DNA from 2 places in the Massilia sp. UYP34 genome. Region 1 is predicted to be linked to the other one. Evidence: predicted binding sites of a transcription regulator. Region 1 holds the regulator's gene; the other holds the start of a gene.

Region 1 (8,930 bases):
ACTGCGCCACCAGGTCGCGCCGCGGCGTGGCCAGCGGTTCGCGGTGCACGGGCACCGGATCGGGGAAGTTCCAGACGTTGCAGCGCGCCCGCGCATTGCCGAATGGCGCGCAGCCGTGGGCGATGGCGACCCGGATGATGCCGCCCGACAGGTCGGTCTTCCAGTTCTTGCCATCGGCCATGGCCTGCTCGGCCGGGGTCAGCTCGGCCCACCAGCCCAGTTTTTTCAGGAACACGTGGTCGAACTCCGGGTAGCCGAAGTCCAGCTCGCTGTGCTTGTTGGCCGAGCCGTCGGCCGCCAGCAGGCTCGAGCCGTTATGCTCGACGCCCCAGTTGGCGCGAAACGGCAGGCCGCCCTCGGCCACGCTCTTGCTCAGGTCGTACAAGATCGGCGTGCCGGGGTGCTTCATTTCCGGCGTGCCCCAGCATGGCCAGGGCAGGCCGTAGTAGTCGCCCTTGCACGGGCCGGAATCGGCGCGCAGCGTCGTCGGGTTGAACGTGTGCTTGTTTTCCATGTGCAGCTTGAGCCGCTCGGGCGAGCAGCCCGTGTAGCCGATGGTCCAGCACGAGCGGTTGATCTCGCGCAGGATGTCCTCGATCACCGGCTCGTTGTGCACTACCTTGATGTTCTTGCACAGTTCCTCGGCGAAGCCCAGCTTGCGCGCGAACAGGTACATGATCTCCTGGTCGGTCTTGCATTCGAACAGCGGCTGGATCACGCGCTCGCGCCACTGGATCGAACGGTTCGAGGCGGTGCACGAGCCCTGGGTCTCGAACTGCGACGCCGCCGGCAGCAGGTAGACGCCGTCCGTGCGGCCGTGCATCGCCGCCGTCATGCTCGGATAGGGGTCGATCACGACCATCATGTCGAGCTTCTGCATGGCCGCCTTCATGTCCGGCAGGCGGGTCTGGCTGTTCGGCGCGTGGCCCCAGTACAGCACGGCGCGCAGATTGCTCGGCTGGTCGATGAACTGGTTCTGCTCGTTGACCGCGTCGAACCAGCGCGACACCGTGATTCCGGGCTTTTCCATCAGCTCACGGGAACCGTAGCGCGACTTGATCCATTCGTAGTCGACGCCCCAGACCGCGGCGAAGTGCTTCCAGGCGCCTTCGGCCAGGCCGTAGTAGCCGGGCAGCGAATCGGCATTGGGGCCGACGTCGGTCGCGCCCTGGACGTTGTCGTGGCCGCGGTAGATGTTGGCGCCGCCGCCCGGGATGCCAATATTGCCCAGCACCAGTTGCAGGATCGACAGCGCGCGCACATTGGCGGTGCCGACATGGTGCTGGGTAATGCCCATGCACCAGACCACCGACGAAGGACGGTTGGTGGCCAGCATCTCGGCCGCCATGCGCACGGCCGATTCCGGCACGCCGGTCACGTCCGACACCTTCGCCGGCGGCCACTTCATGACCTCGGCGCGCACGTCCTCCATGCCCCAGGTGCGCTCTTCGATGAACTTCTTGTCTTCCCAGCCGTTATTGAAGATATGCCACAGCATGCCCCACACCAGCGGAATATCGGTGCCGGGCCGCACGCGCACGTAGTGGTCGGCGAACCGCGCGGTGCGGGTAAAGCGCGGATCGATGACGATCATCTTGGCGCCCAGCTCCTTGGCGTGCAGGAAGTGCAGCATCGAGATCGGGTGCGCCTCGGCCGGGTTGGATCCGATGAACAGCACCGCCTTGCTGTAGTGCAGATCGTTGAACGAGTTGGTCATCGCCCCGTAGCCGAAGGTCTGGGCCACGCCCGCGACCGTGGTCGAGTGGCAGATGCGCGCCTGGTGGTCGCAGTTGTTGGTGCCGAAGAACGACACCCATTTGCGCAGCAGGTAGGCCTGCTCGTTGTTGTGCTTGGAGCTGCCGATCACCATCAGCGCATCCGGCCCCGCGTCCTTGCGCAGCTGCAGCAGCTTGTCGCCGATCTCGTCGATCGCCTGGTCCCAGGAGATGCGCTGGTACTTGCCGTTCACCAGCTTCATCGGATAGCGCAGGCGGTGTTCGCCGAAGGCGTGCTCGCGCACCGAGGCGCCCTTGGCGCAGTGGGCGCCCATATTGATGGGCGAATCGAAGGCGGCCTCCTGCCGCACCCAGACGCCGTTGGCGACCACCGCGTCCACCGAGCAGCCGACCGAGCAGTGGCTGCATACGGTGCGCTTGACCTCGGTGGGCACCGGGGTATTCGGCACCGGATCGGCCTGGGCCGCTTCGATCACGTTCAGCGGCAGGTGGCGCGCCAGGGCGCCGGCGCCGGCGGCGACGCCGGCCCCGACCAGGAAGTGGCGCCGCTTCAGGGCGCTGTCGCGCGTAGACTTGACCAGTGACATGGGATACCTCGGCTTGCCTACCAGTAGGCGGCGGTCTCGTAGTAGCGGCGGATGTGCTCCGTCTCGTGGTAGCCGCGCTTGACCCTGGGGTCGGGCGCCGCCGGGGCGGCCTCCAGGGCCGCGCTTGCCGGGGCGGCGGCGGCCACCGCCAGCGCGCCCAGCGGAGCCGCCTTCAGGAAGCAGCGCCGCGCCGGATCGGGCTGGCCCGGCGTCTGTTGGTCATGCTTGCTCATCGGTCTCCCCTTCCACTTCAAAGCTTTCCGCCTCGATTGCCAGGAATGCCTGCGCGAAGCGCGCGACCAGGCGGTAATAGTTGGCGCCGTCGGCAGCGGCGATGTCGTCCAGCGCGCGCATGCACCAGCCGCCGATGTGGGCCTCGAAGAACCGCCGCTGCAGCGCCAGCGGCTGGCGCCGGATGCCGGGGGCGCCGGCGGCCAGCACGCGCATGGTCTCGCACAGCGCGCCAAGGTGGTCCTCGAACTCGCCCCGGCCGCGCATGCGCGCGAGGCCAAGCCGCGCCAGGTCTGCGCGCAGCAGCGCCAGCGGCGTGTCGTTCATGTAGCCGGCCAGGTAGCGCGAGCCATACGGGTCGACCGGCGGCGTGCCGATGCTGACGAAGAGCGCGTTGAATTCAGCGTGGACGGTCTCGGCGTCCATGACGCCGGACGCCAGGGTCAATGGCTCCCACGCGCGTTCCAGCGCCGGATCGCCGCCCTCGGCCAGGATCGGATCGCTGGTGGCGAGCGCGGCGAGCAAGGCGGCGTCGGGCGCCGCGAGGAGCAGGCGCGAGAGCAAGGCGTAGAGGTCGGCCCTGGCCTGGTCTTCGCCGCTGGGCGGTGCGGCCGGCGCGGCAACCGCGAAGAAGGCGGTATCGGCGGACCCGCTCGCACTTGAAGATGACACTGTCGATCACTCCAGTTGTCCAAGTTGTGGACCAAGTGTAGACGCCGATTCATATCGAGCGCGCACAGTTGCGGCCAACGCATTCCGGCAGCGTGCATCACAATTCTTGCAAGAAATTCGACGAGCGGCAGTGCAGGAGGATCAGCCAGGCAAGGCGTCTATAATTCCCGGTGTGCCGAACAACAACGACCATTCCTGATGAGCCAGCCCCTGCCCCGGCAAGCCGAGCCGCACCTGAACCTCCATGCGCTCAAGTCCTGCGCCCAGTGCAGCATGCACCGGTTGTGCCTGCCGATGGGCCTCGACGACGCCGAGATCGATCGCCTGGACCAGATCATCGGCCGGCGCCGCCGGCTCGCGCGCGACGAGCGCCTGTACGGCGTGGGCGAGCCGTTTCGCAACCTGTACGCGGTGCGCTTCGGCCACTTCAAGACCAGCCTGGTGAACGCCGCCGGCGCTGCCCACATCACCGGCTTCCAGATGGCCGGCGAACTGCTGGGCATGGACGCGATCAGCGGCACCCACCACTGCGACGCGGTGGCGCTGGAAGACTCGGAGGTGTGCGAGATTCCATTCACGCGGCTGGAAGACCTGTTCGGCGAGGTGCCGACCCTGCTGCGTCACTTTCACCGCATCATGAGCCAGGAAATCACGCGCGAGCAGAACGTCATGCTCCTGCTCGGGAACATGCGCGCCGAGCAGCGCTTCGCCGTATTCCTGGTGAACCTGTCGGCGCGCTACGCCACCCGCGGCTATGCCGCCGACCGCTTCCAGCTGCGCATGTCGCGCGAAGACATCGGCAACTACCTGGGCCTGACCATCGAGAGCGTCAGCCGCCTGCTGTCGCGCTTTCGGAAGCAGGGCTGGCTCCACGTCGACAGGCGCGAAGTGACGCTGCTCGATCCGGTCAAGCTCAAGGCGCTGGCGGCCGGCACCGACGCCTGCAGCCCGATGGCGTGAAGCCATGACGCCGCGGCTCTCTTGCGAGCTGCACCTGCGCAGTGACGACCGCGTGCGCCGGGGCGATCGGCTGCACCGCGGATGACCGATGCAACCGCTGCGGCCTCAGCGTCGCACCGATAACCCGAACGCCAGGCCCAGATCGGGCGTATGCCGATTCAGCCCATGCACCACCATCGCATCGACCTGGCAATTCCTGTTCAGTCGCCAGCTCACGCCCGCGTCGACCTGCACCCGATCGCAGCCATGCGACGCCGAGGCGATCTGCGGCGCCGCCACTTCAAAAAATCCCTGGACGCGTTCAGTGAATTTCTTGCCCAGCGACGCCGCCAGGATTGCGTAGCGGTAACGCGCGCCGTCATCGTCCACATCGGCGCCGGCGCCCGGCGTCACGGCCAGCGACCAGCCGTTTGGCAGCTCCCATTCCGCTGCCAGCACCATCTGCGGCAGGACACCCTTGGCCCGCAGTGCCGCGCTGCCGGTCGGCAGCGCGATGGCGCCGATCAGCCCCAGCGCAGGACGCACGCCCTCGCCGTCGGCAAAACGCCATTTGAATCCGATCGACGTGGCGTTCCAGCCCGCGCTCGTGGTGCGTGCGCGCGTCGCCGGATCGACGGCGTGCTCGATGCTGCGGCCGTCGGTCTCGACGCGCAGTTCCGTCGTGTCTCCCAGGCCGATACGCAGCAGCGCCGGCGTGCTCAAGGTGCGCACGTGCAGGTCGTCGTTGCGCTGGCGAGCCCAGTCGACGCCGATCTCGAGCTGCAAGCGGCCATGGCCGACCACCTGGCTGGAGTTGGCGACGTCGGGGCGGTCGGGATTGATGGCGTCGCCGTCATCGGCGAGGGCCGCCCCGGCACTGCAAGCCAGCACGAGGAGCGCTGCCTGACGGCGCGGGCGCGTAAGGGATGGTGGAAAAATCATGCGGTCGGATAGGCGAGATTGGACACAGGATGCGAAGGCAGGGCCGGCGCCGTCGCAACCCGGCCATTCTACGCCGTCGGCGCCCGCGCCAGCTACACCGTCAGGGCAGCCATTTTGCAGCGCGCAGCCGCTCGAGGGCGGTGACGATCGTCGCGCCGGGCTCCACCGCTTCGGTAAACCCGGCGCGCCGGATCTTGCCCATGTCCGACACCATGTCGAACTCGGTATTGAACACGAAGTCGCCGAACCACCAGCCGACCTGCTTCTCGAAAGGCATCGACTGCAGGCCGTGGCGCTGCACGATGCGCTCCCACGCCGCCGCCTTGAGCGGCATCTGCCTGGCCAGCGAGAATGGCTGCGTGGGTCCCACTTCCATGTCGAAGGCCGCCGCCACCTGGCGCCACACGCGCTCCCAGCGGAACGGTTCATTGACCAGGTTGAACGCTTCGCCGCGCGCCGCCGGATCGAGCGCCGCCCAGACGCTGGCGCGCGCCATCCAGTCGGCATCGGTGGTCTGGGCCAGCACCCCCGAATACACCTTGTCGGTTCCCGGGAAGCGCAGCGGCGCGCCGGCGTCCTTGCTGAGCGCGGCGAACATGCCCATTACCATCGCGATATTCATCGGATTGCCGGCGATGTCGCCCACCACCACGTCGGGCCGCAGGATCGACCATTCGAGCTCGCCGGCGGCGGCGCGCTCGCGCAGCAGGTCTTCCTGGGCATAATAGAAGTTGGGCGTCATGTGGCGCGGGTCGTCCTCGTAGAACGGCGCCTGCGCGTGGCCCAGGTGCACGCCGTACACCTTGGCCCCTTGATAGTGCACCACGCGCTGCAGCGGGGCGCCGACCGCCTTCAGGCCGTCGAGCAGGTTGCGCAGCATGCCGGCGTTGATCCGCTCCTCGTCGAGCAGGTCGGTCCCGCCCTTGAGCGCGGCGTAGAACACGTGGGTGGTATCGCGCGCCGCTTCCAGGGCGCTGGCGCTGGCCTGGGCGTCGGTCAGGTCGGCCTTGACGGTCTCGACGCCGTCCACGAAGGTGCGCGGCAAGGCCCGCACCTTCCAGTCGGGTCGTCCGTGCAGCTCGCGCACGACCGCATGGCCGATGATGCCGCTGGCGCCGACGACCAGTGCGCTGTATTTGGTGTTCATCCATCTCTCCTGATTAAAATCGACTGGCGCAAGGATACCCGTTCCGTGCGACCCGCGTCGGCCCCTGCCCCGAATGCGCCGCCCACCGACGGCGCTACCAAGGTAGCGCCAGACGCTGCGCTCTGGGGCATGTCGCGCTACCTGGGCCTTTGCGCATGACCCGGGCGGCGCGCGACAGTAAGATCGGCCGCGTTCGACCAACCGTCCACGAAGCCGTCATGAAATCACCCCGCTCCCTCGTCATCCTGTTCTGCTCCCTGCTGCTCGCGACCGCCCCTCGCGTGGCCGGCGCCTCCATCCTGCCGGAGGTCCCCGACATCAAGGCCGTCACCGACTACCGTCCGAAGATCCCGCTGCGCGTGTACACCGCCGACCAGGTCCTGATCGGCGAATTCGGCGCCGAGCGGCGCGAGTTCGTCCCCGTATCCAGGGTGCCGGCGCTGCTCAAGGCGGCCGTGCTGGCGATCGAGGACACCCGTTTCTACGAGCACGGCGGGGTCGACTGGATCCGCGCGCTCGGCGCGGCCAAGGCCAATATCGGCGACTTCGGCAGCCAGGGCGCCTCGACCATCACGATGCAGGTGGCGCGCAACTTCTTCCTGTCGCGCGACAAGACCCTGCCGCGCAAGCTGCGCGAGGTCGCCCTCGCCTACAAGATCGAGCAGGCGCTGTCCAAGGACCAGATCCTCGAGGTCTACCTGAACCAGATCTACCTCGGCCAGCGCGCCTACGGCTTCGCCAGCGCGGCGCGCACGTATTTCGGCAAGCCGCTGCCCGAACTGTCCCTGGCCGAGATCGCGATGCTGGCCGGCCTGCCGCAGAACCCTTCCAGCAGCAACCCGGTATCGAATCCGCAGGCGGCCCGCAAGCGCCAGCAGGTCGTGCTGGGGCGCATGCGCGAACTGGCGCTGATCACCGAACCGCAGTACCGCCACGCCCTGGCCGAGCGCCTGCAGGTGCGCAGCGACGGCGCCACCCTGAATCGGCGCGCGGCCTGGGTCGCCGAGCTCGCGCGCCAGGCCGTCCATGCCCGGTTCGGCCAGGCGGCCTACGAGCGCGGCATCACGGTGACGACCACCATCGTGGCCGCCGAGCAGGATGCGGCCTACGCAGCGGTACGTCGCAACGTGCTCGCCTATGACCGCCGCCACGGCTACCGTGGCCCGGAAGCGCGCATCGCGCTGCCGGCCGGCGCCGGCGAAAGACTGGACGCGATCGCCGCCGCCCTGCAGAAACGCCCCTTTGTCGACGGCTTGAGCGCGGCGGTGGTCGTCGCCGCTTCGCCCAGGCGGGTGCGCGCCCTGCTTGCCAACGGCGAGGCCGTCGAGATCACCGGAGCGGGGCTGGCCTTCGCCGCTGGCGCCCTGTCGGGCAAGGCCAGGCCGGCGACGCGACTGGCGCCCGGCGCCGTCATCCGGCTGGCCAGGCCCGCCGGCGGCGCCCCGTCGATCGCCCAGCTGCCCGAGGTGGCGGCCGCCTTCGTGGCACTCGACACCGACACCGGCGCCTACCGCGCGCTGGTCGGCGGCTTCGATTACTCGGTCCACCAGTTCAACCACGTGACCCAGGCCTGGCGCCAGCCGGGATCGAGCATCAAGCCCTTCGTCTATTCGGCGGGCCTGGAACGCGGCTTCTTCCCGGGCACGCAGATCCTCGACGAACCGCTCGAGCTGAACGCCGGGCAGGCCCATGCCAACTGGTCGCCGCGCAACGACGACAATGTGTTCGAGGGTCCGGTCACGGTGCGCCACGCGCTGTCGCGCTCGCGCAATGTGCCCACCGTGCGGATGCTGCACGCGCTGGACGTCGACTATGCCCGCGCGCACCTGGCGCGCTTCGGCTTCGACGCCGCGCGCCAGCCGCGCAACCTGACGCTTGGCCTCGGCACCGGCGCCGTCACGCCGCTGCAGATGGCCGGCGCCTATGCGGTGCTGGCCAATGGCGGCTACCGGGTGCAGCCGTGGCTGATCGCGCGCATCCAGGATGGCGACGGCAAGGTCCTGTTCGAGCATGCGGCGCCACGGCCGCGCCAGGAAAGCGCCCGGGTGCTGGACGAGCGCAATGCCTTCATCGTCGACAGCATGCTGCGCGACGTCACCCGCGTCGGCACCGCGGCGGCGGCCTCGCGCCAACTGCAAAGGCATGACCTGGCCGGAAAGACCGGCACCACCAGCAACGCGGTCGACGGCTGGTTCGCCGGCTACGGCGGCGGGGTGGCGGCGGTCGCGTGGATGGGCTACGACGAGCCGCGCTCGCTCGGCGGCCGCGAATTCGGCTCGACCCTGGCGCTGCCGATGTGGATCGACTTCATGCGCGTGGCGCTGGCGAAGACAGCGCAGCACGAGCCGCTGCCGCCGCAAGGCGTGGCGCGCGCCGGCGGCGACTGGGTGTATGCCGAGTATGCCGACCATGCGGAACAGGAACGCCCGCCAGAGGCAGGCGACGGATTCGAGGCCCTGATGGGCACCCTCTCGTCGGCCGGCGAGGCGACGCAGTAGCAGGATTGCCTACAGCTCGATCACCAGCTCGGGCCGGAAACCCTCCTGCTCGCCCTTGCTCAGGTAGCCGAGCGGATTGGCCACCACGCGGCATGACCAGGACAGGGGGCCGTCGCGGCCCTCGACCACGTAGTCGTTCAGGCAGTGCAGGTGGCCGTGCATCCACAGCTGCGCGTGC
Region 2 (8,930 bases), on a different contig from region 1:
GCACAGCGACTCGTCGATGAAGGCGACCGGACGCGGACGCTCGACCCCGTTGGCCGGATTGATCGGGATGACGGTGCGTCCGGTCGCAGCGGCCAGGCGGCGCACGCCTTCCATGCCGCCCGGCGGACACTGGTTGATCCCGGCTTCGCCGCGCGCCATGGCCTCGGCATACGGGCGGCAGGCGGGATAGCCGCACTTGGTGCACTGGGTCTGCGGCAGCAGGTCTTCGAGCTGGTCGGCGAGGGTCTTGGTCACGGGGGAAGGATCTGCTGGCGATTCAATCTGGTCAAGCCGACATTATCCGCCAAAACGAGGCCGCAGGCGACCGGACGGCCGTGTGGCCAGCCCGGTCGTGCTCATCCGTTCGCTACGTGGGAGAGCGAACAGACGACTTGTCACGATCCTGCTCTACTGTCGGCTCACGCTGGATCACCGGGGATGGAACATGAACGAGTTGATTGGACCGCTGCTGTTCGCCGCCATCTTTTCGGCAGGAGATGGCTTGCTGCAGCGCGACGCCAGGGCGGATCAGGACGAGGACGCGCGTCCCGGACGCGCGCAGGCCGCGCAACTGAGTCCGACACGCTACCGCAGCGTGGAGGCGACCGGGGAAGTGCGGCGCGGCGAGCGCCTGCCGGCGCGCTACCAGGCGCACCAGCACGTGGTCGAGGACTGGCGCGCGTTGCGGCTGACGAAGCCGCCGCCCGGGCACCAGTGGGTCGATGCCGGCGACAGCTATGCGCTGGTCGCCATCGCGACCGGGCGCGTGGCGCAGGTGGTCACGGCGCACTGAAGGCGCAGCGACAAGAAAAAAGCCGTGGCATGCCACTAATACCGTTAAGTTAAGCTGAGCCAGCCATCAAATACGTCGTCCCCGCGCAGGCGGGGACCCAAGTTCTGCAAACGTCGTCGAATCGCTTGCAAGATTGGGTCCCCACCTTCGTGGGGACGACGTTTTTACGCTAACTCAAGAAGACTTTCGCCTTAACTTAGCGTAATTCGTGGCGTGCCACGGCTTTTGCGGTTTGTGGTGCCTGGTTTATCCGTTCGCGCGGATGAACTCGGTAATCTTCGGACACACGATCTCGCGCCAGCGGCGGCCCGAGAAGATGCCGTAGTGGCCGGCTTTCTCGACCACGAAGTCGTGCTTCTTGTCTTTCGGGATACTGCTGCACAGGGTCAGCGCGGCGCTGGTCTGGCCCAGGCCCGAGATGTCGTCCAGCTCGCCTTCGACGGTGAGCAGGGCGACCGACTCGATGTCTTGCGGGCGCACCAGCTGGCCGCCGACTTTCCAGGTGCCCTTCGGCAGGCTGTATTCCTGGAACACGGTCTTGATGGTATCGAGATAGTATTCGGCCGGCATGTCGAGCACGGCGTTGTATTCGTCGTAGAACTTGCGGTGCGCCTCGGCCGAATCGTCGTCGCCGCGCACCAGGTGCTGGTAGAACTCGCGGTGGCTCTGGGCGTGGCGGCCCGGGTTCATCGCGATGAAGCCGGCGTGCTGCAGGAAGCCCGGATAGACCTTGCGTCCAAAGCCCGGGTAATTGCCCGGCACCGCGTAGATCACGGTGTTCTCGAACCATGCGTACGGCTTTTCGATGGCCAGGTCGTTGACCGCGGTCGGCGATTTGCGCGGGTCGATCGGGCCGCCCATCATGGTCATCGTCCTGGGCAGCTTCGGATCCTTGTTGCTCGCCATCAGGGCGATCGCGGCCAGCACCGGCACCGTCGGCTGGCACACCGAGATCACGTGCACGTCCGGGCCCAGGTGGCGGATGAAGTCCTGCACATAGAAGACGTAGTCGTCCAGGTGGAAGGGGCCGTCGGCCAGCGGCACCATGCGGGCGTCGGTCCAGTCGGTGATGTAGACGTCGTGGTCGACCAGCAGGGCTTTCACGGTGTCGCGCAGCAGCGTCGCGTGGTGGCCCGACAAGGGCGCCACCACCAGCACCGTCGGCTGGTCGAGGGCGGCGAAGGCGGCGTCGCTCATGTCTTTCTTGAAGTGAAGCAGCTCGCAGAACGGCTTGTCGACGACGATGCGCTCATTGATCCCGATCTCTTCACCATTGATGGTGGTGGTCTTCAGGCCGAAGGCCGGTTTTTCGTATTCCTTGCCGAGACGGTACATCAGCTCGTAGCCGGCGGCGATACGTTGGGAAAACGGGGTGTGCGCAAACGGCGACACGGGATTGGAAAACAGTTTCGAAGACGCATCGGCCCACTGCATCAGCGGGGTCAGGAAGGAGCGTTGCATCTCGTGCAGTTGATAAAGCATAAAGTAATCCTTCGTATTGACACTGCGCTGATATCGCCCGCGCATAAGCTTCATCCGATTATAGGGGATTTGCATTGGCGGGTGGAAACAAGGGGTTGCGCGATCCCTTGTGCATAGTGCTCTTGTAGCATATTTACCCGGACCCGCTCCGTTGGGCGGCCCACATAAAGAAAAACGCCCCGCAGGGCGGGGCGTTTCAGGGGACTTTGTCGCCGCCAAGTTACTGAACGTGGCGCGGCAGCGTCAAACCCGGCAGGGCGATTCCTGCCAGCCGGGACAGGTTCTCTGCCGGGACAAGTCCTTAGTCGAACACCGGGGTTTCGACGCCCAGGATCTTGTGCAGCTTCGGCGAGGTCGTCGTGTACTGCATGTGGATCTTCTTGTCCGGGAAGATGTACGGCGCGGCGCCGAAGGCGGCCAGCGCGGCTTCGTGGAAGCCCGACAGGATCAGCTTCTTCTTGCCCGGATAGGTGTTGATGTCGCCGACGGCGAAGATGCCCGGGACGTTGGTCTCGAACTTCTCGGTATCCATCACCTTGAGCTGCTTGCGCTCGATGTCCAGGCCCCAGTCGGCGATCGGACCCAGCTTCGGCGACAGGCCGAAGAACACCAGCAGCATGTCCAGCGGCACGCGGCGGGTGACGCCGTCGGCGCCGGTGACCTTCACTTCGGTCAGCTGGCCGTCCTTTTCGTCGAAACCGGTCACCTGGCCGGTGATCAGCTGCATCTCGTACTCGTCGCACAAGGCCTTCATCTTGGCGACCGAGGCCGGGGCGGCGCGGAAATCCTCGCGCCGGTGCACCAGCACGACCGACTCGGCCTTGCCGACGAAGTTCAGGGCCCAGTCCAGCGCGGAGTCGCCGCCGCCGCAGATGACGATGTTCTTGCCTTCGAAGCGTGCCGGATCCTTGACGCGATAGAACAGCTGCTCGCCGTCGTACTTGTCGATGCCGTCGACCTTGATCGTGCGCGCCTGGAACGAACCGACGCCGGCCGCGATGAAGATGGTCTTGGTGATGAACCGGGTGCCGGTCGAGGTCTCGACGTTGAAGCGCTGGTCTTCGCGGCGCTGGACGGTCGTGACTTCCTGGCCCAGGTGGAAGGTCGGCTCGAACGGTTCGATCTGCTTGAGCAGGTTGTCGGTCAGTTCCTGGCCGGTGCACACCGGGACGGCAGGGATGTCATAGATTGGCTTGTCCGGATACAGTTCCACGCACTGGCCGCCGACGGCGGGCAGCGAATCGATGACGTGGGCCTTGATTTCGAGCAGGCCGAGTTCGAACACCTGGAACAGGCCAACCGGGCCCGCGCCGATGATCACGGCATCCGCTTCGATGGCGCCGGCGAACGAACTGTTGGGAGCGATGCTGCCCGCTTCGTGGGTGGCACTGATAGTCATGCGCTTACTTCCTGTGATTTTTGATTGGTGAGGCGATGGCAGCCAGCACTGCCATGCAGAACGACCCCGGGCCGGCGCCGAACGGGCGGCGCAGCGGCGGTATCAGCGGGCCAGTTGGTCGAGCTTTTCCTTGACGTCTTTCCAATCGTCCGCGTCTGGCAGGGCCGGCTTGGTCTTGGTGATCGACGGCCAGAAGCGCGCGAGATCGGCGTTCAGCTTGATGAACTGCTGTTGGTCGCTAGGCACGTCTTCTTCGGCATAGATCGCATTCACCGGGCACTCGGCGACACAGACGGCGCAGTCGATGCACTCGTCAGGGTCGATGGCGAGGAAATTCGGGCCTTCCCGGAAACAATCTACCGGGCATACATCGACGCAGTCAGTGTAACGACAACGGATGCACGATTCGGTGACAACGTGGGTCATAACAGTCCTATCAATTGGTGGGATGTCGCGTCGCCGGGCGCGTGACGGGAATTACCCGAAATTGGCCGGCCGGACAGAGCAAAGCACTGTATTTTAGGGCAATTCGGCTTTTCTCACAAACTCGCCTATATACACAATCTACATAAGCAAATGAATGAAAAATCCGCACGAGCGTGCGGTTTTTTTGGCTGTCAAGCTGCCCTGCGTTGGTCGTTGACCGGGATAAACAAACCACCCCGGCAGGTAACGTCACGACCGTGCGTGACCGCCAGATCCGGCCCCGCCGGCCCGGCGCAGGTAGTCGAGCAGGTGTTGCCACTGGCCGCCGCTGCCGTCCTCGTGCAGGGACACCGTGTGGCAGCGCTCGCCGTCCTCGACCGTGATTTCCCAGCGCGGCAGGTCGGCGCCGACCTGGCAGGCGGGGGCGGCGCCGAAGAAGTCGAGGCGCCGCAGCAGCGTCTCGAGCGCCGGCCCGTCGGCCAGGCGGGCCGTATCGAGCTCGTAGGATTCGGCCAGCCCGGCAAAGCCGCCGCAGGCGCGGGCGCTGATCTTCATGCCAGCATCGACGGTTCGGCGGACGAATCGGACGGGGAGGCGGACGGGCCGGGCAGCGCCGGCCCGTGGCGGCCATGCTCGAAGCACCAGCGCGCCAGCAGGCGCGCCTCGCCATCCAGCACGCGCTCGGCGCAATCGTATTCGGCCAGCTGCATGGTGCCGCAGCAGGCGCGCCGGTCTTGGCGCGCGCCGGGGGCGTCGCAGACCCGCGCCGCCAGGGGCAGCCCGGGAACGAAGGACGCCGCCGCGTCGGGGGCGCCGCCATGGCCGGCCTCGACGACTTCGCGCCGGCTGAACTGGTGGCGGATGGCGTCGGCATAGGCGGCCGGCCTGCCGTCGCTGGTGACGGCCTGGAGCATGGCGTTGACCACGTCGGCATAGGTGGCGGCTTCGTCGGGCGCCGCGATCAGGGCGCGCAGCAGCACGCCGCTCAGGTAGCCGGCCACCCGGTGCAGGACGGCGGCGCAGTCTTCGCGTCCGGGATCGCGCTCATGTGCGAACAGGTCGGCCAGCACATCGTAGACGGCGCCGGTGAACACCTGCGAGATGGCGTGCACCTGGGTGCCGGCCTCGCTCAGCTTGAGGTCGTTGTCGGCATTGCGCAGGCCGGTGCTGTTGCCGAGCGCCAGCCCGAACTGCTCGGCGATGTCGGTCAGGAAGGATTTGTCGTGCAGGTCGGCCTTGGTCTGGGCGATCACCGCTTCGCACTGGTCGAGCTGGGACAGGGCCAGGAAGATCGCGGTGAGGTCGCCGAAGGCTTCGTGCAGGCCGCCGGTCTGGGGCGGGGCGTCGGCCTGCAGCCAGCGCGGCTTGATGCCGTCGAGCACCGCGTGGGCGGTCTCGTGCGACACGATGTCGAGCGAGCGGCAGGTGAACACCCGTTCGCTCGCGCCGTTGGGAATGAAGTCGCCGAACTTGAGGCAGGCCTGGTTGCGGCTGTAGAAGGCGTTCATGACGTTCGGCAGGCCGTGCGGGAAGACCAGCAGCGGCTGCGTGTCGGTACTGCTGTTCCATTGCCAGGGCAGCGGCATGGCGCTGCCGGCGGCGGCCAGGGCGCGCTGGTACATGGTGAGCGTCTGGCGCACCACGACGAAGGTATGGACGGCGTCGAACTGCGGCGTGTCGGGCTGGGTGACGAAGTCGCCGAAGGCATTGGGCTCGACCGCAGGAATGCCCGGCTCGCCGGGGGCGATGCGGGCGTCGCGCGGGCCGGCCAGCACCACGCCGGGCAGGAAGGCCTTGCGGGTGCCGATTTCGCTGACCGAGGGATCTTGCTTCCAGATGAGGACGCGGGCGCCGAAGGCGTGCGGCGGTGGTTCAGTGGCCGATGGCGCGGCCGGATCGGGGAGCTCGGGTTCTTCGAGCAGGCGCGCGGCGCGCTGCTGCTGGCGGTAGGGGGCGCTCGGGGTGGGGACAAAGCGCACCGGAGGCTGCGCGACCGGCGGCGCATCGGGGTCGCTCGGCAACAGGCGGTTCGGCTGCACGACGGGGCTTTCCATATTGATTCCTCGCGTAAATGACGGGCTGGCGCCTTCATCCTCGCGCTCCCTGCTGGGCACGCTTTGATACCCGTCAAGCCTGTGTGCGCTCGGGCTGTTGTAGCGAGCTCTGGCATAGCCCGGCCGCAACTGGCATCATGGCGGATTGTTTGCAATCGATTCAGGAAGGATCAGTCAGATGGCGGAAATCAGCATCGTCCAGCAGCACAGCCTGAGCCCGGACGCGGCGCGTTCGGCGGCCGAGAAGGTGGCGCAGCGTATCGCGGCCGAATACGGGCTGGAATGCAAGTGGGACGGCGATGTGCTGCGCTTCGAGCGCAGCGGCGTGGAGGGCATGTTGACCCTGGAAGACCGGCGCGCCGCGATGCGCATCCGCCTGGGCTTCTTCATGGGCGCGTTCGCGCCGGCCATCGAGGCCAAGGTGGCGGAAAAGATGCGCAAGACCTTCGCCGCCGCCGCGTAGGGTCGGCGGCTGCGCCGCCGACGCGGTGATGGTTGGCGGCGAGATCATCCGGCGCGGCGCCGGAGCGGCTGGCAATCGCCGCGTCGGCGGGAAACCCGCCGACCCTACCGGTGCGAACCTGGATAGCGATCAATCCGTGGCGAACGATCAGCCCTTCAGCCCTTCAGCTCGTCGATCAGGTCGACGTACTGCTGCTGGGCTTCCTCTTGCGAGGTGCCCTTGAGGCCGGCCCAGGCGTCGTACTTGGCGCGCGCCACGAAATCGGTCATGCCAGGACGCTCGCCGCTCACGTCGCCGCTCGAGCCCTGCTTGAACAGCGCGTAAATCTTCAGCAAGGTCATGTTGTCGGGACGCTCCGACAGGTTCTTCGAATCGATCTGGGCCTGGTTGAACTGTTCCTGCAAGCTCATGGAAACTCCTGTGATGGTTGATTGCGATATTGTCGCTAGGACAACGCGGCAGGCATCTTAGCCCAGGAGACGGGCGGGCGCGGGACATCGGGCCGCACTTTAGAGGAGATGTTCAAAAGCCGGCGCCAGGACGGCGCACGGAGAAACCGTCGCCCCATGCGCCGTCACGGACGGCGCATGGGGCGCGTTTTACTTTTCAATCACCCGCGCTCAGACGGCCAGCAGGTCGACGTCGAAGATCAGGGTGGCGTTCGGCGGGATCACGCCGCCGGCGCCGCGTGCGCCGTAGCCCAGGCTGGCCGGGATGGTCAGGCGGCGCGAACCGCCGACCTTCATGCCCTGCACGCCTTCGTCCCAGCCGCGGATCACGTGGCCGGCGCCGAGCGCGAACTCGAACGGGTCGTTGCGGTCCTTGCTCGAATCGAACTTGGCGCCCAGGCTGCCGTCGTCGTTGCGCAGCCAGCCGGTGTAATGCACGGTGACGTGCTGGCCGGCCTTGGCCTCGGCGCCGTCGCCGGTGACGAGGTCTTCGTATTGCAGGCCGGAATCGGTGGTGATGGTGGACATGGTCTTCCTTGTTGTTCAGATAGAACGACGATTGTAGTCCATGGGTCCGGAAAGTGCCATCACGTAAAATGGCGGCATTGATCCCATCCCGCCATGCCATCAGGAGAAACCATGCTGCAAAGGAAAGCCCGATGAACGGTGTATTGACTGCCTGCCGGCGCGCCTTGCGCGCGCAGTTCAGCGGCCGCATGCTGCTGCTGTCGCTGGCGCCGCTGCTGCTGGCGCTGAGCCTGTGGAGCGTGGGCATGTGGCTGGGCCTGCAGCCGCTGCTCGACTGGCTGCACGGCATGTTCGTCGAGTACGGCGGTTTCGAGACCAGCGGCAGCATGCTGGAGATGGTCGGCCTGGGCATGCTCAAGGTGATGGTGGTGCCGCTGCTGGCGATCGTGCTGCTGCTGCCGCTCAAGATCGGCTCGGCCCTGCTGTTCGTGGGCGTGGTGGCGATGCCGGCCATCGAAGCCTATGTCGGCAAGCGCCACTTTCCCCAGCTTGCCAGGAAGGAGGGCGGCTCCTTCTTCGGCAGCGTGGCGATCAACCTGGGCAGCGTCGCCGTGTTCGCCCTGCTGTGGTTGTTCACCCTGCCGCTGTACGCGGTGCCGCCGCTGGCCTGGCTGGTGCAGGCCAGCCTGTGGGCCTGGGTGACGTCGCGCGTGATGACCTACGACGCGCTGGCGGCCCACGCCACCCAGGCCGAACGCCTGGCGCTGATGCGCCGCCGCCGCCCGGCCCTGCTCGCCATCGGCTTCGTCACCGGCCTGGCCGGCGCGCTGCCGGGCATCGTCTGGATGGGCGGCGCGGTGCTGTCGATCGTGCTGTTCCCGATCCTGGCCCTGGTGTCGCTGTGGCTGTACGTCATGATCTTCCTGTTCGCCGGACTCTGGTTCCAGTATTACTGCCTGCAAGCACTGGAAGAACTGCGCGCGGAAGCGGCGACGCAGCCCGCGTGATCCCCTTTTCGACATGGATCAAACTTGGCTGTGCACCGAAGGCATTTCCAGCGCGTTAAATATTGGTAGCTATAACTACCGGGGGTGCTTGCTTGAATTGCACGCTTCAATATCACTCAGCCAAGACCTCGTTGTTTTTTTGCGAAAATATTCCAAGCGCAGCAAATTTGTTAAACGGCGCCTCGCGTAGGACGTATTGATGTGGTGGAATATTGCCTACGGATGGTGCGGTCTGGAGTGGGATCGCACCGTACGCGAACTAACAAAGATCACGATCACTCGAACGGACCAGCAGCACCACGGATGGCGAGCAGGTTGGCGGGGATTGCTAGCGTTTTGATTCAGACCGGTTAAGCCATCATGGAAAGTATTCGCCGTCAACGACGGCC

What was found. Region 1 encodes FNR, which switches genes on or off when oxygen is low (the NO sensors DNR and NnrR bind a similar motif). Its sites were predicted from a motif close to TTGATNNNNATCAA; they were not measured.
Positions count from the first base shown of each region.
Region 2: ACZ9AQ_RS20305 (gluzincin family metallopeptidase) is a predicted target of FNR. The motif match lies at 6,218-6,231, and genes of this name have one in related genera.

Region 1 is NZ_JBWBRF010000002.1:104,664-113,593, reverse strand. It holds gene ACZ9AQ_RS03910 (formate dehydrogenase subunit alpha) at 1-2,323, opposite strand, end outside; gene ACZ9AQ_RS03905 (formate dehydrogenase) at 2,341-2,556, opposite strand; gene ACZ9AQ_RS03900 (TorD/DmsD family molecular chaperone) at 2,543-3,226, opposite strand; gene fnr (fumarate/nitrate reduction transcriptional regulator Fnr) at 3,425-4,186, shown strand; gene ACZ9AQ_RS03890 (transporter) at 4,292-5,107, opposite strand; gene ACZ9AQ_RS03885 (SDR family oxidoreductase) at 5,208-6,254, opposite strand; gene ACZ9AQ_RS03880 (penicillin-binding protein 1A) at 6,473-8,752, shown strand; gene ACZ9AQ_RS03875 (metallophosphoesterase) at 8,762-8,930, opposite strand, start outside.
Region 2 is NZ_JBWBRF010000018.1:52,044-60,973, reverse strand. It holds gene rsxB (electron transport complex subunit RsxB) at 1-255, opposite strand, end outside; gene ACZ9AQ_RS20330 (RcnB family protein) at 446-793, shown strand; gene ACZ9AQ_RS20325 (polyhydroxyalkanoate depolymerase) at 1,040-2,275, opposite strand; gene ACZ9AQ_RS20320 (NAD(P)/FAD-dependent oxidoreductase) at 2,577-3,674, opposite strand; gene fdxA (ferredoxin FdxA) at 3,777-4,100, opposite strand; gene ACZ9AQ_RS20310 (protealysin inhibitor emfourin) at 4,350-4,655, opposite strand; gene ACZ9AQ_RS20305 (gluzincin family metallopeptidase) at 4,652-6,154, opposite strand; gene ACZ9AQ_RS20300 (polyhydroxyalkanoic acid system family protein) at 6,333-6,617, shown strand; gene ACZ9AQ_RS20295 (acyl-CoA-binding protein) at 6,773-7,027, opposite strand; gene ACZ9AQ_RS20290 (FKBP-type peptidyl-prolyl cis-trans isomerase) at 7,238-7,594, opposite strand; gene ACZ9AQ_RS20285 (EI24 domain-containing protein) at 7,726-8,541, shown strand; gene ACZ9AQ_RS20280 (transglycosylase domain-containing protein) at 8,902-8,930, shown strand, end outside.